3 regions of the Actinosynnema sp. CA-299493 genome follow, and region 3 is predicted to be linked to each of the others. Evidence: riboswitches for the same ligand, from Rfam matches in the RefSeq annotation. Region 3 holds a riboswitch; each other region holds the start of a gene.
What was found. A riboswitch is a leader RNA that binds a small molecule or an ion and turns the genes downstream of it on or off. The one in region 3 is predicted to bind glycine.
Positions count from the first base shown of each region.

Region 1: another riboswitch for glycine. It lies ahead of gcvH (glycine cleavage system protein GcvH); the one in region 3 lies ahead of gcvP (aminomethyl-transferring glycine dehydrogenase).
Region 2: another riboswitch for glycine. It lies ahead of gcvT (glycine cleavage system aminomethyltransferase GcvT); the one in region 3 lies ahead of gcvP (aminomethyl-transferring glycine dehydrogenase).

Region 1 covers NZ_CP191993.1:8,384,996-8,390,969, forward strand. The annotation lists gene ACQPYE_RS35870 (glutathione peroxidase) at 1-392, shown strand, start outside; gene ACQPYE_RS35875 (L-serine ammonia-lyase) at 439-1,803, opposite strand; gene gcvH (glycine cleavage system protein GcvH) at 1,808-2,188, opposite strand; glycine riboswitch at 2,337-2,431, opposite strand; gene ald (alanine dehydrogenase) at 2,627-3,733, shown strand; gene ACQPYE_RS35890 (hypothetical protein) at 4,074-4,256, shown strand; gene ACQPYE_RS35895 (hypothetical protein) at 4,262-4,636, shown strand; gene ACQPYE_RS35900 (ABC transporter ATP-binding protein) at 4,685-5,974, shown strand, end outside.
Region 2 covers NZ_CP191993.1:7,662,279-7,668,252, forward strand. The annotation lists gene ACQPYE_RS32375 (RNA polymerase sigma factor) at 1-417, shown strand, start outside; gene ACQPYE_RS32380 (malonic semialdehyde reductase) at 457-1,062, opposite strand; gene glyA (serine hydroxymethyltransferase) at 1,142-2,407, opposite strand; gene gcvT (glycine cleavage system aminomethyltransferase GcvT) at 2,422-3,522, opposite strand; glycine riboswitch at 3,651-3,745, opposite strand; glycine riboswitch at 3,747-3,834, opposite strand; gene ACQPYE_RS32395 (DUF3817 domain-containing protein) at 3,898-4,200, opposite strand; gene ACQPYE_RS32400 (hypothetical protein) at 4,215-4,613, opposite strand; gene ACQPYE_RS32405 (helix-turn-helix transcriptional regulator) at 4,725-5,213, opposite strand; gene ACQPYE_RS32410 (hypothetical protein) at 5,415-5,576, opposite strand.
Region 3 covers NZ_CP191993.1:7,408,272-7,414,245, reverse strand. The annotation lists gene gcvH (glycine cleavage system protein GcvH) at 52-435, shown strand; gene garA (glycogen accumulation regulator GarA) at 549-1,010, shown strand; gene ftsR (transcriptional regulator FtsR) at 1,025-1,690, shown strand; gene ACQPYE_RS31180 (bifunctional nuclease family protein) at 1,834-2,307, shown strand; gene ACQPYE_RS31175 (MerR family transcriptional regulator) at 3,417-3,983, shown strand; glycine riboswitch at 4,093-4,183, shown strand; gene gcvP (aminomethyl-transferring glycine dehydrogenase) at 4,339-5,974, shown strand, end outside.

The sequences.
Region 1 (5,974 bases), 980 kb from region 3:
CCTCGAAGTGCGGGCTGACGCCCCAGTACCAGGGCTTGGAGCGGTTGCAGGAGCGGTACGCGGCCCAGGGGTTCTCCGTGGTCGGGTTCCCGTGCAACCAGTTCGCCGGGCAGGAGCCGGGCACGGCGGAGGAGATCGCCACCTTCTGCTCCACCACGTACGGCGTGACGTTCCCGCTGTTCGAGAAGGTCGAGGTGAACGGCCCGTCCCGGCACCCGCTGTACGCCGAGCTGACGGCGTTCGCGGACACCGACGGCGCGGCCGGCGACGTCCAGTGGAACTTCGAGAAGTTCCTCGTCGCCCCGTCCGGCGAGGTCGTGGCCAGGTTCCGCCCGCGCACCGAGCCTGAGGACGAGGCGGTCGTGAAGGCGATCGAGGCGGTCCTGCCGTAACCCGGCGGTGTGGGAGGCGACCGGTCGGCCGCCTCCCACGCACGGGTCAGCACTCGATGACGTTGACGGCCAGCCCGCCGCGAGCGGTCTCCTTGTATTTGCTCTTCATGTCCTTGCCCGTCTCACGCATGGTCTTGATGACCTTGTCCAACGACACGAAGTGCGAGCCGTCGCCGCGCAGCGCCATCCGCGCCGCCGTGATCGCCTTGATCGACGCCAGCGCGTTGCGCTCGATGCACGGGATCTGCACCAGTCCCCCGATCGGGTCGCACGTCAGCCCCAGGTTGTGCTCCATGGCGATCTCGGCCGCGTTCTCCACCTGCTCCGGCGTGCCGCCCATGACCTCGGCCAGCCCGCCCGCCGCCATCGAGCACGCCGAACCGACCTCGCCCTGGCACCCGACCTCGGCGCCGGAGATCGACGCGTTCTCCTTGAACAGCACGCCGACCGCCCCCGCCGTCAGCAGGAACCGCACCACGCCGTCGTCGGACGCGCCCGGCACGAAGCGGGTGTAATAGTGCAGCACCGCGGGCACGATGCCAGCCGCGCCGTTGGTCGGCGCGGTCACCACGCGACCGCCTGCGGCGTTCTCCTCGTTCACCGCCAGCGCGAACAGCGTCACCCAGTCCATCACCCGCAACGGGTCCGTGGCGTAGTGCTCGGCGGCCATCCGCTGCCGCATCTCGGCCGCGCGCCGCCGCACCTTCAAGCCACCGGGCAGCACACCGGTCCGAGTGCAGCCGCGCTCGACGCACTGCTGCATCACGTCCCAGATCCCCAGCAGCCCCGAGCGCACCGACTCCTCGCCACGCCACGACAGCTCGTTGGCCAGCATGACCTCGCTGATCGACAGCCCGGTCTCCCGGCACCGCGCCAGCAGCTCGTCACCCGTCCGGAACGGGTGCGCGACCGGCGTCTCGTCGGCCTTGATCCGGTCGGCGCCGGTGGCCGTGTCGTCCACCACGAACCCGCCGCCGACGGAGTAGTACACCGCCGAGTCGACCACGGCGTCACCCGAGTGGGCGGTGAAGCTCATGCCGTTGGGGTGCAGCGGCAACGACTTGCGCCGGTGCATCACCAGGTCGGTGTCCTCGGTGAACGCGATCTCCCGCGCGCCGGCCAGCCGCAGCCGTCCGGTGGCGCGGATCTCCGCCACCCGCCGCTCGGCCTCTTCAGGGTCGACCTCCTCCGGCCGGCAGCCCTCCAGTCCGAGCAGCACCGCCTTGGGGCTGCCGTGCCCGTGCCCGGTCGCGCCGAGCGAGCCGAACAGCTCCACGTGCACCCGGTCGACCGAGGCCGACGAGGGCCGCAGCCGGTCCGCGAACATCATCGCCGCGCGCATCGGGCCCACCGTGTGCGAGCTCGACGGTCCGATGCCCACGGAGAACAGGTCGAACACGCTGATCGCCATGACGTCAGTCCCCGGTCAGTTCCGCGTACTTCGCCGCGGTCAGCAGCCCGGACGCGTCGGTCACGGCCACCTTGAACAGCCAACCGGCGCCGTACGGGTCGTTGTTGATCAGCGACGGGTCGTTGACAGCGGTCGGGTTGACCTCCACCACCTCGCCGCTGACCGGCGCGTACAGGTCGCTGACCGACTTGGTCGACTCCAGCTCGCCGCACACCTCGCCGGACGTCACCACGGCGCCGACCTCGGGCAGCTCCACGAACACGATGTCACCCAGCGAGTCCGCCGCGTACGACGTGATGCCGACCGCCACCGGGTCCTGGGTACCCGGCGCCCAGTCCACCCACTCGTGCTCGGGCGTGTACAGCAGGTTGTCCGGAAAAGTCACGACAGCGCTCCCTCACGGCAAGGTCCACCCAGAGCCCCACTCTGTCCTTGGACCTGAGAGCTTCACCGGGTCGTCGCGACGGCTGACCGTCGATCCGTTCCGGCTTGCACCGTGGGTGCGCGCGGTTGGGCGCGCTTTCCAGAGTCGCCTCACCCGAGCGGTTCTCGCTGCCTGAGAGTGTGCGGGGTACTTGCTCCTTCGGCGCCCCGGCACGTTCACCGAGGTCTCTCCCGCGCGGGTTCCGGCGCTCCTGGCGCGCCGCGGCCGATGTTCAGTTGGTTGGCCCGCACGCTAGGTGCCGGGCCCGACGGGTGTCAACGCGCCACCGGACTTGTCCGGACCGCACAACCGCGCACCGGCCCGTTGGTGCTCGCGGCACGATGACACCGGGTACCCGTTACCGGACCTTTGGTGTAACAACGGCCGAAGGAGCCCACCGTGCGGATCGCCGTCCCCCGCGAGATCAAGAACCACGAGTACCGCGTCGCGCTGACCCCGGCGGGCGCGCACGAGCTGACCCAGCGCGGTCACGACGTGGTGGTCGAGACCGGCGCGGGCCTCGGTTCGGCCATCACCGACGAGGAGTACCTGGCCGCCGGCGCGAAGGTGCTGCCCGGCGCGGACGACGTGTGGGCCGAGGGCGACCTGGTGCTCAAGGTCAAGGAGCCGATCGCCGAGGAGTACCCGCGGCTGCGCAAGGGCCAGGTCCTGTTCACGTACCTGCACCTGGCCGCCGACCGGCCGCTGACGCGGGCGTTGCTGGACTCCGGCACCACCGCCGTCGCCTACGAGACCGTGCAGACCCCGAACGGCGCGCTGCCGCTGCTGGCGCCGATGTCGGAGGTGGCGGGCAGGCTCGCGCCGCAGGTGGGCGCGTACTCGCTGATGAAGCCGTCCGGCGGGCGCGGCGTGCTGCCCGGCGGCGTGCCCGGCGTGCACCCGGCGCGGGTGGTCGTGATCGGCGGCGGCGTGGCGGGCCTGAACGCGGCGGCGATCGCCGTGGGCATGGGCGCGGACGTGCAGGTCCTGGACACCAACGTGGACCGGCTGCGGCACATCGACGCCCTCTACCAGGGCCGCCTGCGCACCGTGACGTCCAACCGGTACGCCGTCGAGGAGGCCGTCCGCGAGGCCGATCTGGTCATCGGCGCGGTGCTGGTGCCCGGCGCGAAGGCGCCGAAGCTGGTCGGCAACGACCTGGTGGCCGGCATGAGGCCCGGCTCCGTCCTCGTGGACATCGCGATCGACCAGGGCGGCTGCTTCGCCGACTCGCGGCCGACCACGCACGACGACCCGACCTACCAGGTGCACGACACCGTCTTCTACTGCGTGGCGAACATGCCCGGCGCCGTGCCGCGCACGTCGACCTACGCGCTGACCAACGTGACGCTGCCGTACGCCGTCGCGCTGGCCGACCTGGGCTGGGAGGCGGCGCTGCGCGGGGACGCGTCGCTGGCGCTCGGCCTGAACGCGCACGAGGGCCTGCTGACCAACCTGCCGGTCGCCCAGGCGCACGGGATGACCCACACGCCGGTCGACCTCTGATACCCACTACCGCGAAGGGCCCCGCTCACAGCACGTGAGCGGGGCCCTTCGGCAAGAAAGACGGCCCGCTCAACCAGCCTGGGGGTCACTGGGAGCGGGCCGCGTGACCAATCCTAGCCGGGAACCGGGGTCCCTGCCCAGCGGCCCCACCTATCCGGCGCACATTTCGCCCGGCGGTGGCAACACGCCGTGTGCACGCTCAAGCAATCGAGTGAACTTGGGTGATAACAGGTAAGTCACGACACCCCGGTGACCGATGGACAGGTCGGAACCCCGTAGCTACCGAGCGGGGTCGTCCGCTCGCGCGGCGCCCCGCCGCGCCACCTCCGATCGGAGCGAGATGGCTGAACCCGAGGGCTGGATCGACTGCCACGACCCGTTCGGGCGGGACCGGTCGATGACCGTGCTCGTCGAGGACGACCGAGTTCTGCTGGTCGCGCCACCCGGTGAGTCCGCTGTGATGTCGGTCACGCAGACGCGCAGGCTGCACCGCCTGCTCGACCAAGTCGCCGACAGGATGTGACGGGCGTGGACGAAGCGCTGCGCGCCGCCGTGCTGCGCCGGCTGGCGTTGCTGGACGAGGTCGCCGAGACCGGCGAGGCGGACGCCCTCGTGCCGCTCGCGCGGTCCGAGATCCACCGCCTGGCCGACGGCTGGCGGCTGCTGCTGACCGTGCACCAACCCGATCCGGACGGCCGCTGCGGCGCGTGCCCCGGCATCCTGCGGCACAAGAAGTGGCCGTGCCAGGTGTGGACGATGGCCCACCAGCACCTCATAGGCGACGGTCTGCCGCACCGCGAACGCCGCCGCCCACTCCGCACGCTGCGCCATTCGAGGGACGTCGAGACGACGACCGAGATACCGAGGGTCGCGTCGAAACCCCGACATGCCCTCCCCGAGTGACCCTCCTAAGGCAGGATGACGCCCGGTAGGAGTACTCGGGAGGGACGCGTGCACGACGGCACTGGCCGCATCGTGGTGCAGAACTTGACCAAGCAGTTCGGTCCGGTCGCAGCGGTGCAGAACCTCAGCTTCACAGTGGAACCCGGTTCGGTGACCGGCTTCCTCGGTCCCAACGGGGCAGGCAAGACGACGACGCTGCGCATGCTGCTCGGCCTGGTGACCCCGACCGCGGGCACCGGACTGATCAACGGCAGGCCGTTCGCCCAGCTCGGCAACCCGGCCCGGGTGGTCGGCGCGGTGCTGGAGGCCCAGGGCTTCCACCCCAAGCGCACCGCGCGCAACCACCTGCTCGTCTACGCGTCCGCGATCGGCGTGCCCGACTCGCGGGCCGACCAGGTGCTCCAGCTGGTCGGGCTCGGCGCGGCGGGCGACCGCAAGGCGGGCGGGTTCTCGCTCGGCATGAAGCAGCGGCTGGCCCTGGCCACCGCGCTGCTCGGCGACCCGCAGATCCTGGTGCTCGACGAGCCGGCCAACGGGCTGGACCCGGAGGGCATCGCGTGGCTGCGGACGTTCCTCCAGTCCTACGCGCGCGGCGGGCGGACGGTGCTGATCTCCAGCCACCTGCTGGCGGAGGTCGAGCAGACCGTCGACCAGGTGGTGGTCATCAGCCGCGGTCAGACCATGTACTCCGGGTCGCTGGACCAGCTGCGCGGCCAGCAGCAGGGGCGCGTGCTCGTGCAGCCCTCGGACACCGGCGCGCTGGTCGCGGCGCTGCGCGAGGACGGGATCAGCGCGATCGAGCAACTGCCGGACGGCCGCATCGCGGTCACCGGAGCGGAGGCCAAGCAGGTCGCCGACACGGCGTTGAGGGCGGGTGTGTCGGTGTACGGCATCCAGGAGGAGAAGGTCGACCTGGAACGGCTGTTCTTCCAGCTCACCAACGGCCAGTACGCGGCGCAGGGCCAGTACGCCCAACCCGTCGGCTACCAGCCGCAGCCGCCGGCCGGCTACCAGCCGCAGCACCAGGCGCCGCCGCAGGGCTACCAGCAGCAGCCGGGCTACCAGCAGCCGTACCAGCAACCCGGCCACCAGCAACCCGGCCACCAGCAACCCGGCCACCAGCAACCCGGCCACCAGCAACCCGGGTACCAACAGTCCGGCTACCAGCAGCAGCAGCCCTCGCAGGACCACCAGCAGTACCGACAACCACCACAAGGCCACGAGCAGCAGCACCAGCCCTCATCGGGCGACGAGACGCCACCGTCGGGATTCCGGCAGCAGCCGGCGCAGGACAACCCCTACGGTCGGCAGTCCGGCCAGGACGGCCTCGGGGGCGGT
Region 2 (5,974 bases), 250 kb from region 3:
GGCGTCGGGATCCTCCAGGCGGCGCTGTCCCGCGACCGGCTGGGCGAGTTCCAGGCGCAGGCCGCCATCGCGGCGCTGCACGCCGACGCGCCGACCGCCGAGGAGACCGACTGGGTGCAGATCGTCGAGTGGTACGACGAGCTGGCGCGCCTGACCGACAGCCCGGTCGTCCGGCTCAACCGCGCGGTCGCCGTGGGCGAGGCCGACGGGCCGCGCGCCGGGCTGGCGGCGCTCGCCGAGCTGGACGGCTCCCTGCCCAGGCACACCGCGGTGGCGGCGTACCTGCGCGAGCGCGACGGCGACCTGGCCACGGCGGCGCGGCTGTACGCCGAGGCGGCCCGCCAGGCGGGCAACCTCGCCGAGGTCGCCCACCTGACCCGCCAGGCCGCCCGGCTCAACGCCCACCGGTCCCGCTGACGGGCCGGCGGCGGCGGTGCGGCCGGCGGGCCGGTGCGGTCAGAGGGTGCGGACGGCTTCGGCGAAGTCCAGGCGCGGGTTGCGCGGGTGGGTGCCGGAGTGGTCCGGGTGGCCGATGTTGACGATCACCAGGGGCAGCTGGTTGGTGTCGGCGAAGAACTCGCCGCGCACGCCCTCCGCGTCGAAACCGCTCATCGGGCCCGCCGCGAGACCGGCCGCGCGGACGCCGACGATGAAGTAGCCGACCTGGAGCAGCGCGCTCGTCCTGGCCGCCTCGGCGCGCCTCGCGTCGTCCGCGAACGCCGCCTTCGCGCCCGGGTAGTGCGGGAACGTCGTGGCGAGGTGCTCGTGGAAGTCGGTGTCGGCCGCCAGGACCGCGGTCACCGGCGCGGCGACGGTCTTGGCGCGGTTGCCCTCCGCCATGTGCGGCGCGAGGCGGGCCTTGGCGTCCTCGCCCCGGACGAACAGCACGCGCAGCGGCTGGCTGTTCATCGCGGTCGGACCCCACTTCACGAGGTCGTAGACGGCGCGGAGCTGCTCGTCGGTCACCGGCTCGTCGGTGAACGCGTTCGCCGTGCGCGCCTCGCGGAACAGCAGGTCCTGTGCGTCGCGCGGCAGTGCCAGGGCGTCGAGGGTCGCGGTCATGGTGCCTCTTTCGGTTGTCCCGTACGCGGGTTGCGCACGGGACAACCTCCAGTATCCGCGAGCTATTTCGTGTCGTCGTTCACAGGGTCGGGTACAGCGGGTGCTTGGCGGCCAGCACCTCGACCCGCGAGCGCAGCTCCGCCAGGTCCGGTGAGGACCCCAGCGCCGCCGCGATGACATCCGACACCTCGGCGAAGTCGGCCGCGCCGAACCCGCGCGTGGCCAGCGCCGGCGTGCCGATGCGCAGGCCGGAGGTCACCATCGGCGGGCGCGGGTCGTTCGGCACCGCGTTGCGGTTGACCGTGATGCCCACCTCGTGCAGCCGGTCCTCGGCCTGCTTGCCGTCCAGTTCGGACCCCACCAGGTCCACCAGCACGAGGTGCACGTCCGTGCCGCCGGTGAGCACCTTCACACCCGCCGCCGCCGCGTCGGGCTGGGACAGCCGCTCGGCGAGGATCTTCGCGCCCTCGACCGTGCGCCGCTGGCGGTCGGCGAACTCGGGCGACGCGGCGTGCTTGAACGCCACCGCCTTGCCCGCGATCACGTGCTCCAGCGGACCGCCCTGCTGACCCGGGAACACCGCCGAGTTGATCTTCTTCGCCAGGTCGGCCTCGTTGGTCAGGATCACGCCGCCGCGCGGGCCGCCGAGCGTCTTGTGCGTGGTCGTGGTCACGACGTGCGCGTGCGGCACGGGGCTCGGGTGCAGGCCCGCCGCCACCAGGCCGGCGAAGTGCGCCATGTCGACCATGAGGTACGCGCCCACCGCGTCGGCGATCCGGCGGAACTCGGCGAAGTCCAGCTGACGCGGGTACGCCGACCAGCCGGCCACGATCAGCTTCGGCTTGTGCTCGGTCGCCAGCCGCTCCACCTCGGCCATGTCGACCCGGCCGTCGGAGTCCGACACGTGGTAGGGCACCACGTTGTAGAGCTTGCCGGAGAAGTTGATCCGCATGCCGTGGGTGAGGTGGCCGCCGTGCGCGAGGTCGAGGCCCAGGATCGTGTCGCCCGGCTGGATCAGGGCGAACATCGCGCACGCGTTGGCCTGCGCGCCCGAGTGCGGCTGCACGTTCGCGAAACCGGCGCCGAACAGCGCCTTGACCCGCTCGATCGCCAGCCGCTCGATCACGTCGACGTTCTCGCAGCCGCCGTAGTAGCGCCGGCCGGGGTAGCCCTCGGCGTACTTGTTCGTCAGCACCGACCCCTGCGCCTGGAGCACCGACACCGGCGTGAAGTTCTCCGAGGCGATCATCTCCAGCGTGCTCTGCTGCCGGTGCAGCTCGGCGGCGACGGCGTCCGCGACCTCCGGGTCGAACTCCGCGAGGGAGGTGTTGAAGTGCTCGGACATGTGTGGGGTCTCCCTTACGAGGTGCGCTTGTAGAAGGGCAGTGCGACGACTTCGACCGGCTCGTGCCTGCCGCGGACGTCCACCGAGAGCCGCGTGCCCGGCTCGGTGTTGCCGACGGTGACGTACGCCATCGCCACCGAGTAGCCCAGGGTCGGCGACAACGCGCCGCTGGTCACCTCGCCGATCCGGGCGCCGGACGCGTCCAGCACCGGGTAACCGTGCCGCGGCGCGCGGCGCGAGTCGGTCTTCAGGCCGACCAGGACCTGGTCGGCGCCCTGCTCGGCGACGGCGGCCAGCGCGTCGCGGCCGACGAAGTCGCCCGGCTTGTCCAGCTTCACCACCCGGCCGAGGTTCGCCTGGAACGGCGTGCGGTCGCGGCCGAGCTCGTTGCCGTACAGCGGCATCCCGGCCTCCAGCCGCAGCGTGTCGCGGCAGCCGAGGCCGGCGGGCTTGAGGTCGTGCGGCGCGCCCGCCGCCAGCAGGGCCTGCCAGACGTGCGCGGCGTCGTCCGGCGCGACGAACAGCTCGAAGCCGTCCTCGCCGGTGTAGCCGGTGCGGGCCAGCAGCACGGGCCTGCCCGCGACCTCGGTCGGGTACGACGCGTAGTACTTCACCGCGGCCAGGTCGGTCGGCGTGAGGCCGGCGAGGATGGCGGTGGCCTTCGGGCCCTGCACGGCGAGCAGCGCGTAGTCGGTCGAGGCGTCGGTCACCGTCGCGTCGAAGCCCTTCGCCCGCTCGACCAGGGCCTCGTGCACGACGGCGGCGTTCGAGGCGTTGGCCACGACGAGGTACTCGGCGTCACCGGTGCGGTACACGATCAGGTCGTCGATCACACCGCCGTCGGCCTCGCAGATCATCGTGTACCGGGCGCGGCCGACGCCGATCGCGGACGCGTGGCCGACCAGGGCGTGGTCCAGCGCGGCGCCCGCCTCCGGGCCGGTGAGCAGGATCTCACCCATGTGGGTCAGGTCGAACAGGCCTGCCGACGTGCGCACCGCGTGGTGCTCGGCCAGCTCGCTGTCGTAGCGCAGCGGCATCCGCCAGCCCGCGAAGTCGGTGAACATGGCCCCCAACGCCTCGTGTTCGGCGTGCAGGGGCGTGCGGCGGCTTTCCATCAGGCGGGCCCTCCCTGGGTGCGGACATGCCGATGGGCCGACCGGTCGGGTCGACGGGCGGGCACGTCCGAGAGATTCACGAGCGAAAGGATGACACGGTCCACCGGAGACTCCTCGTCGAGTGAGCCTCCCCCTCTGCCATGAGCCTGAGAGCTTCGCCGCCGGGTGAGGACGGCTTGCACCGTGGGCGAGGCGCACCGGGTGCGCCTGCTTTCCAGAGTTGCCTTCGTCGCGCGGTACCTGTGCCTGAGAGATTCCGGGGAGGAGTTGCTCCTTCGGCGCCCCGCTCGGGGACTCTCCCGCGTGACATCGACGGCCGTGTTCAGTTGGTACCGCCAGACGCTAGGGGTGCCCGGCGGGCGGGGTCAAGCCCGGTCACAGGCTCTTCTCGGCCCGGACGCTCTCGACCACCCTGCGCTCGGCGTAGAACGACACGAACGGGATCGTGCCCGCGAGCAGCACCAGCACCGTGCCCTTGATCGACCAGCGGGACTTGAGCGCGAGGTCGACGGTGAGCACCAGGTACACCGCGTAGAGGAAGCCGTGGATGGGGCCGATGACCTGCACCATGCCCGCGTTGCCGCCCGCGTACTTGGCGATCATGCCGACCACGAGCAGCAGCAGGCCGACACCGACCACGTAAGCCATGAACCGGAACCTGGTCAACGCGCCGCTCATCGCCCTACCTTCGCTCACCGCTGGTCCCGCGCGTTGAGCTCGGCGAGCATGCGGTTGTAGGCCGCGAGCTCGTCGTCCTCGTCATCCCGCACGGGCGCTCTGACGGGCTCAACGGTAACGACCGGCCGAGACGGCGCGGCCACCGGCTCCGGCGCGGCCTCGTCGGCGGCGTCCGTCGTCCCGGCGGCGGCCTCGGCCTCGCGCCGGGCGTCCAGCCTGCGGATGCGCCACACCATGAACGCGGGGAAGAGGCCGAACAGCGGCCACTGGAACACGTAACCCAGGTTCTGGAACGTGCCGCCGGCCTGGGAGAACCGGTCCCACTGCCAGTAGGCCAGGCCGCAGCACACGACCAGCGACGCCAGGCAGACGGCCGCGATGGCCAGGCGCTGAGGGGTGATGAGGCCTCGCACGCCTCAAGAGTACTTCGTGCCTCGCACGGGGCTGGGGCTCCCCGCACGGGAGCCCGCACCCTCCAAGGTAAGGGCTCCTCGACCTCAGGAGCCCGCCCCGACTCGTCGGACCTAGGCCACGCCGTCCCGGCGTTGCCTCTGCAACCTGGCCACGCACCAGGCCGCCGCACTACCCCGACGCAGGTGCTGGAGCACCGTCATCGGGCCGAGGCGACGACCGAGGTCGGCGGGCGAGAGCCCGGCCGCCCGGTAGTCGAGAGCGCGCTGGTCCAACGGGCTGATGCCCGCGTCCCACCACTGCTCCGCCTCGGACAGGTCGCCCACCAGCTGCCAGTAGCTGGCGGCGGCGGCGAGCAGGGGCTCGGGCACCTCGGGCGCCCGCTTCCGCATCGCCGCCACGTACGCCGGATCCGCGGACTCGACCTTCACCAGGCCGCGGGGACCGCCATTCGCCCGCTGCACCGGGATCCCCGGCACGGACGGCGGCGCTTCCGCGAGCCACGCGTCCTTGATCCGGTTCACCTCCTGCAGGTCGGCGTCGTCCGAGCGCTCAGCCGCCCACTGCCGCAACAGCTCGTCGACTCCGGAGTCCTCGACCATTCTGCCTCCTCATCGGTCGAAGATCAGCCAATGCGACGCACCGTATTAGCGGGTACCGACAACCGCTAGACCCTGGTTTGTCAAAAACCCTGTTACCAGGGCGTTATAGCCCTCATTCCACCCGTACGGTGCAACGTTGGAGGTGCGATGTCACTGACCGTGACCGCATTGAGCGGAGTTCGAAAGGCCGCCGAGCGACCCCTAGGCGAAGAGGCTGCGAACGAAGGTGATGATCGACTCGGCGCCGGACTGGAGCCACCCGACCGCGGTCCGCACCGCTTCGGCGGACTCGTTCGGCTGGGTGATCAGGAGGAACAGCACCAGCGCGACCGCCGCCAGCGTCACCACCTTCTTGACGTTCACTGATCGGTCTCCGTCCGTTTCACTGCGCGGTGCGGCCTGGCGCCGCGCCGCTCGTGTCAACGGCCATGGTCCCTCATTCACCCGGATGATGACGATCGAACCCGCCGCCCTCCCTCGACTGGTCGCGCGAACACCACGCAACCATGCCTGAGGGCCCCGAGCGTCACCCGAACGGACGATCAAGGGGACCAGTGGTCCCGCCGATCACCAAGGTACGGGCCACTCGCCCACCCCCCTGGCACGGACACCGAGGTTCTTCAGACACTGCCACCTCTGCACAGCCCATCACCTGATTGCGCCGAAGCACGCACCGAGCGTGACAAAGGCCGATGACGGCTGCCACTCATTTCCGTTACACCTTCAGGTGATTTCGCACGCCTTTTTCCTTGCTCGATCGG
Region 3 (5,974 bases):
GGGAAGATCCGGCGGAGCGTTGATCCACCGTCATTGAAGGAGCACACCGCGGTGATTCCCGAGGAGCTCAAGTACACCGAGGAACATGAGTGGGTGCTGCGCACCGGTGAGGACACCGTGCGCGTGGGCATCACCGACTACGCCCAGGAACAACTGGGTGACGTCGTGTTCGTCCAGCTCCCGGAGATCGGCGAGCAGGTCGCTGCCGGGCAGACGCTGGGCGAGGTCGAGTCGACCAAGAGCGTGTCCGACATCTACGCGCCGCTCGCCGGCGAGGTCGTCTCCCGCAACGACTCGCTCGACCAGCAGCCCGACCTGGTGAACTCCGACCCGTACGGCGAGGGGTGGATGGTGGAGCTGCGGCTGGAGGACCCGACCGCGGTCGACGACCTGCTCGACGCCGCCGCGTACCAGGAGCTGGCGGCGGCGGAGTGACGTCGATCTTCCGGAGGCTCTTCGGCCGGTGGGGGAGCCGCTCCTCGGACAAGGGCTCGGGCACGATAGGTTCTAGCGGTCTTGACGGTTCCAGCAGCAGGAGGAGAGCTCAGGTGAGCACGAACGACGGGCCAGGCGTTCCGCCCGAGCAGTCCCCGGAGCGGACCTCCGTTTTCCGGGCCGACTTCCTCGCCGAGGTCGAGGGCGCCGAGGCGCCCGCCCAGGAGCCGGCCGTCGCGGGTGTCGACGCACTGCCCGCCGGGTCGGCGCTGCTCGTGGTCAAGCGCGGCCCCAACGCGGGGTCGAGGTTCCTGCTGGACCGCGACACCACCAGCGCGGGACGGCACCCCGACAGCGACATCTTCCTCGACGACGTGACGGTCTCCCGCCGCCACGCCGAGTTCCGCCGCGAGGGCGGCGAGTTCGTGGTCATCGACGTGGGCAGCCTCAACGGCACCTACGTCAACCGCGAGCCCGTCGACCAGGCGGTGCTGGCGAACGGCGACGAGGTGCAGATCGGCAAGTTCCGCCTCGTGTTCCTGACCGGTCCGGGCGCCGGGGGCCAGGGGGCCTGAGCGATGGGGCTCCGGTGACGGCGGCCGGGCGGCCACGCGGGGGGTTGAGCATCGGGGCGGTGCTGGCGCAGCTGCGACCCGACTTCCCCGACGTCACCATCTCCAAGATCCGATTCCTGGAGTCGGAGGGCTTGGTCCGCCCGGCGCGCACGGCCTCGGGGTACCGGCAGTTCACGTCCGCCGACGTGGACCGCCTGCGGTACGTCCTGTCCGCGCAACGGGACAGGTACCTGCCGCTGAAAGTCATCAAGGAGCAGTTGGACGCGGCCGACCAGAAGGCGACGCGCGCCGTCGACCTCGCCGCGACCGCCGGGCACCGGGTCACCCGCGAAGACCTGCTGGCGCGGGCGGGCATCGAGCCGGGCGTGCTGGCGGACCTGGAGCAGCACGGCCTGATCAGGGCTGGTGCGGGCGGGTTCTACGACCACGAGGCGGTGCAGATCGCGTCGACCGTGCGGGCCATGGCCGAGCACGGGTTGGAGGCGCGCGACCTGCGCCCGTTCCGCCTCGCGGCCGACCGCGAGGTGGGGTTGGTGGAGCAGGTCGTCGGCGCTGGGCGCGGGACGCGGGAACGTGACGATGTGGTGCGGGAGTTGGCGGCGCTTTCCGTAACGCTGCACACACTCCTGGTGAAGGTGGGCCTGCGTGACGTGGTCGGTCGCCCGGTTTCGCCGAGGTGAACGCGTGTCCGCATCGTGATCGGAAGCGGGCGGGCGGTTGCGCACAGGGCCCGCTTGGCGGGTAGCGTCGAAAGAGTACGTGGGGGATCCTCGTTGGTAGCGGGGACGCCAGAATTTCAGCGCGCTGAGGGAGGCGAGACCCGATGAGCGAAATGCGCGTCGTCGGCGTGCGGGTGGAACTGCCCGCCAACCAGCCGATCCTGCTGCTGCGCGAAACCGAGGGCGAACGGTACCTGCCGATCTGGATCGGATCGGTCGAGGCCACGGCGATCGCGTTGGAGCAGCAAGGTGTGCGTCCGGCCCGGCCGTTGACGCACGACCTGCTCAAGGACGTCATCGGAGCGCTCGGCCGGCAGCTGGAGCAGGTGCGGATCACGGACTTGCAGGAAGGCACGTACTTCGCGGAACTGGTCTTCGACGGCGACATCCGGGTGTCCGCGCGGCCGAGCGACTCGGTGGCGCTGGCGCTGAGGATCGGCGTGCCGATCCACGCGGAGGAGTCGGTGCTGGCGGAGGCCGGCCTCATCATCCCGGACGAGCAGGAGGACGAGGTCGAGAAGTTCCGCGAGTTCCTCGACTCCGTGTCGCCCGAGGACTTCCGGGGCGCGGACACGTAGCTCGGCCGGCAGCTCGCGGTCCGGTTCGGGTTCCGGCGCGCTTCACCACGCGCCGACATCACCGAACTGCCGCGCGCCCGCGTGCCCTGACCGGCTAGAGCCCCACCACGCTGGTCACGCCGCTCTGTCGGTCTCGCAACCCCCGCCGGTCTCGTCCGCCTCGCCTGTAGCCGCCTGACCGCCGCGTGTGCCTCCTGCACCGGCTTCTGCCTGCTTGCCCACGCCGGTCCACGGCTCGCCGCCCTGGCCCGCATCCCGGCCTCTGCCTGTCTCACCGCCCTTGCCTGGTCTCGCCGGCCCACTGGGTCTCGCCGATCCGCCGGACTCGCGGACCCCTCCGAGTCTGGCTGGCCCCGCTGGTCTCGCGGACCCCGCCTGGTCTCGCCGGCCCCCGCCGGATTCGGAGACCCGGCCTGATCTCGCGCGGCCTGCCGGATTTGCGGACCTCGCCTGGTTTCGCTGACCCGGCTGGGCTCGCGGATGCAGTGCCCCGGACCGTGCCAGTTCCGTCGGCTCGCGTTACCCGCGCCGCTGAACCCTGCTTGCCCCTGCTTGTCCGCGCTTGCCCGTGCTTTCGCAGAGGTCCCCGCCCAGGGGATCCCTGTTTTCGACCCTGCCACGTGGCACCGACGAATTCCGGGCGGCGGTCGCTGCCTGTGGACAACTGGGTGGGTGGGGTGGCTCCCTCGGCGGTGCGAGTGCCGGGGCTGTGAACAAGCGGGTCGGGTGCTTGACAAAACCGGTCGGTTTCGGCGACGTCGGTGGAGGGTCGGAGCGTCGGTCCCGTGCCGTGAACGGTGGTCCGAAGGCGTGTGCGGTGCGTTGTGGATGAAGGCCGCATGACACCTCTGGGCGTCACGCACCTGGGTTACACAACGTCAATGTTGATCCGCTAAACGATCACTAAACGTCACCCGAATGGCTTACGACTGCCGACTCTCTCAACCTCAACCTCACGTCGAGGTCAGACACGTCCCGCGCGTCGCGTTGACCTGCCACCTGGGCGGTCTTACCGTCGAACTCAGGTGAATTGCCACGGTGTGATTCGGACACCGCGGCGGCTTCACGTTGGTCGCCGGTCGTCGTGACCGGACCGAGGGGAGGCAGGCGTGGTCGAGGAAGCGCCCATCCGGGCCGGATCCGGCGAACAGGGTGAGCTGTTCCCGGACTCCTCGCTGCCGGACGAACTGGTCGGGTACCGCGGCCCCGCCGCGTGCCAGATCGCGGGCATCACCTACCGCCAGCTGGACTACTGGGCGCGCACGGGGTTGGTCAACCCGACCATAAGGAGTGCCCACGGCTCCGGCAGCCAACGGCTCTACTCGTTCAAGGACATCCTGGTCCTCAAGGTAGTCAAGCGGCTGCTGGACACCGGTGTCTCGCTGCAGAACATCCGGGTCGCGGTCGACCACCTGCGTCGCCGCGGCGTGCAGGACCTGGCCCGGATCACGTTGTTCAGCGACGGCACCACCGTCTACGAGTGCACGTCGCCGGAAGAGGTGGTCGACCTGCTCCAAGGCGGCCAAGGGGTGTTCGGCATCGCGGTCTCCGGCGCGATGCGCGAGATCAGCGGCACGATCCACGACTTCCCCGCCGAGCGCGCGGACGGCGCGGAGATCGTGGAGCCCGCCAACGACGAGCTGTCCCGCCGCCGTCGGACCAGGGCCATCGGCTGACGGGAGCCCGCCGGCGGGCAGGTGGCGACCGGTGCCACGCGGTGAGATCCACGTCGCGCCGGCGGTACCGTTCACCCACCTGCCGGGTAGGATTTCGCGCGTAGTCGCTTTATCCCGTGCGGGAGAGTCCGAGCCAGTCTCGGCGCCGAAGGAGCAAATCCTCCCCGGAACCTCTCAGGCGCAAGGACCGTGCGGGTGAGACGCCTCTGGAAAGCGGGTCGGCCACCACCGACCGACCCCGCCGACGGTGCAAGCCCGACAGCCGGGTGAAGCTCTCAGGCGCCCGCCGCCGGGCAGAAGACAGAGGGGGAGGGCAACGGCAGAAGTCTGCCCGGAGCCCTGGAGGCCAGCACCGATGACGCAGGACCGCATCCCCCTCGCCGCACTCGAGCACGGCACCCCGTTCGCCGACCGGCACGTGGGCCCGCGGCCCGCCGAGCTGGCCCGCATCCTCGACGTGATCGGCGTCGGCTCGCTGGAGGAGCTGGCGCAGCACGCCGTCCCCGAGTCGATCCGCGAGCGCGACCTGGTGCTGGACCTGCCCGCGCCCGCCACCGAGACCGAGGCGCTGGCCGAACTGCGCGCCCTCGCCGCGCGCAACCGCCCGATGACGCAGATGATCGGGCTCGGCTACTACGGCACCACCACGCCGCCGGTGATCCGCCGCAACGTGCTGGAGAGCCCCGCCTGGTACACCGCGTACACGCCGTACCAGCCGGAGATCTCCCAGGGCCGCCTCGAAGCCCTGCTGAACTTCCAGACGATGGTCGCCGACCTGACCGGCCTGCCGCTGGCCAACGCGTCCATGCTGGACGAGTCCACCGCCGCCGCCGAGGCGATGACGCTGGTCCGCCGCGCGGGACGGTCGAAGTCGACCAAGTTCGTGGTGGACGCCGACACGCTGCCGCAGACGCTGGCCGTCATCGAGACGCGCGCCGAGCCGCTGGGCATCGAGATCGTGACCGCCGACCTGTCGCAGGGCATCGAGGGCCTCGGCCTCGGCGGCGACTTCTTCGGCGTGCTGCTGTCCTACCCCGGCGCGTCCGGCGTGGTGCGCGACCACGCGACGGTCGTCGAGGAGATCCACAAGGCCGGCGCGCAGGCCGTCGTCGCCGCCGACCTGCTGGCGTTGACGCTGCTGCGGCCCCCCGGCGAGATCGGCGCGGACGTCGTCATCGGCACCACGCAGAGGTTCGGCGTGCCGGTCGGGTTCGGCGGGCCGCACGCCGGCTACATGGCCGTGCGCCAGGGCTTGGAGCGGCAGCTGCCCGGACGGCTCGTCGGCGTGTCCGTGGACGCGGACGGCTCGCTCGCCTACCGCCTCGCGCTGCAGACGCGCGAGCAGCACATCCGCCGGGAGAAGGCGACCAGCAACATCTGCACCGCGCAGGTCCTGCTCGCGGTGATCGCGTCGATGTACGCGGTGTACCACGGTCCGGAAGGGCTGAAGGCCATCGCGACCCGGGCCCACCGGATGGCGACCGTGCTGGCCGCCGGTCTGCTGGAGGGTGGCGTCGAGGTCGTGCACGGCGAGTTCTTCGACACCGTGCGCGCCCGGGTGGAGGGCCGTGCCGCCGCCGTCGTCTCCGCCGCGCGCGACCTCGGCGTGAACCTATGGCAGGTGGACGACGACGTGGTGTCCATCGCGTGCGACGAGACCACCACGCGGGAGCACCTGGTCGCGGTGTGGCAGGCGTTCGGCGTGACGGTCGGCGACGTGGACGGCCTGGACGCCGACACCGCCGACGGCATCCCCGCCGACCTGCGCCGCACCAGCGACTACCTGACCCACCCGGTGTTCCACGCGCACCGCTCCGAGACCGCGTTGCTGCGCTACCTGCGCGCGCTGTCGGACAAGGACGTGGCGCTGGACCGCAGCATGATCCCGCTGGGCTCGTGCACGATGAAGCTCAACGCCACGGCCGAGATGGAGCCGGTCACGTGGCCGGAGTTCGCCGACCTGCACCCGTTCGCGCCCGCGTCGGACGCCG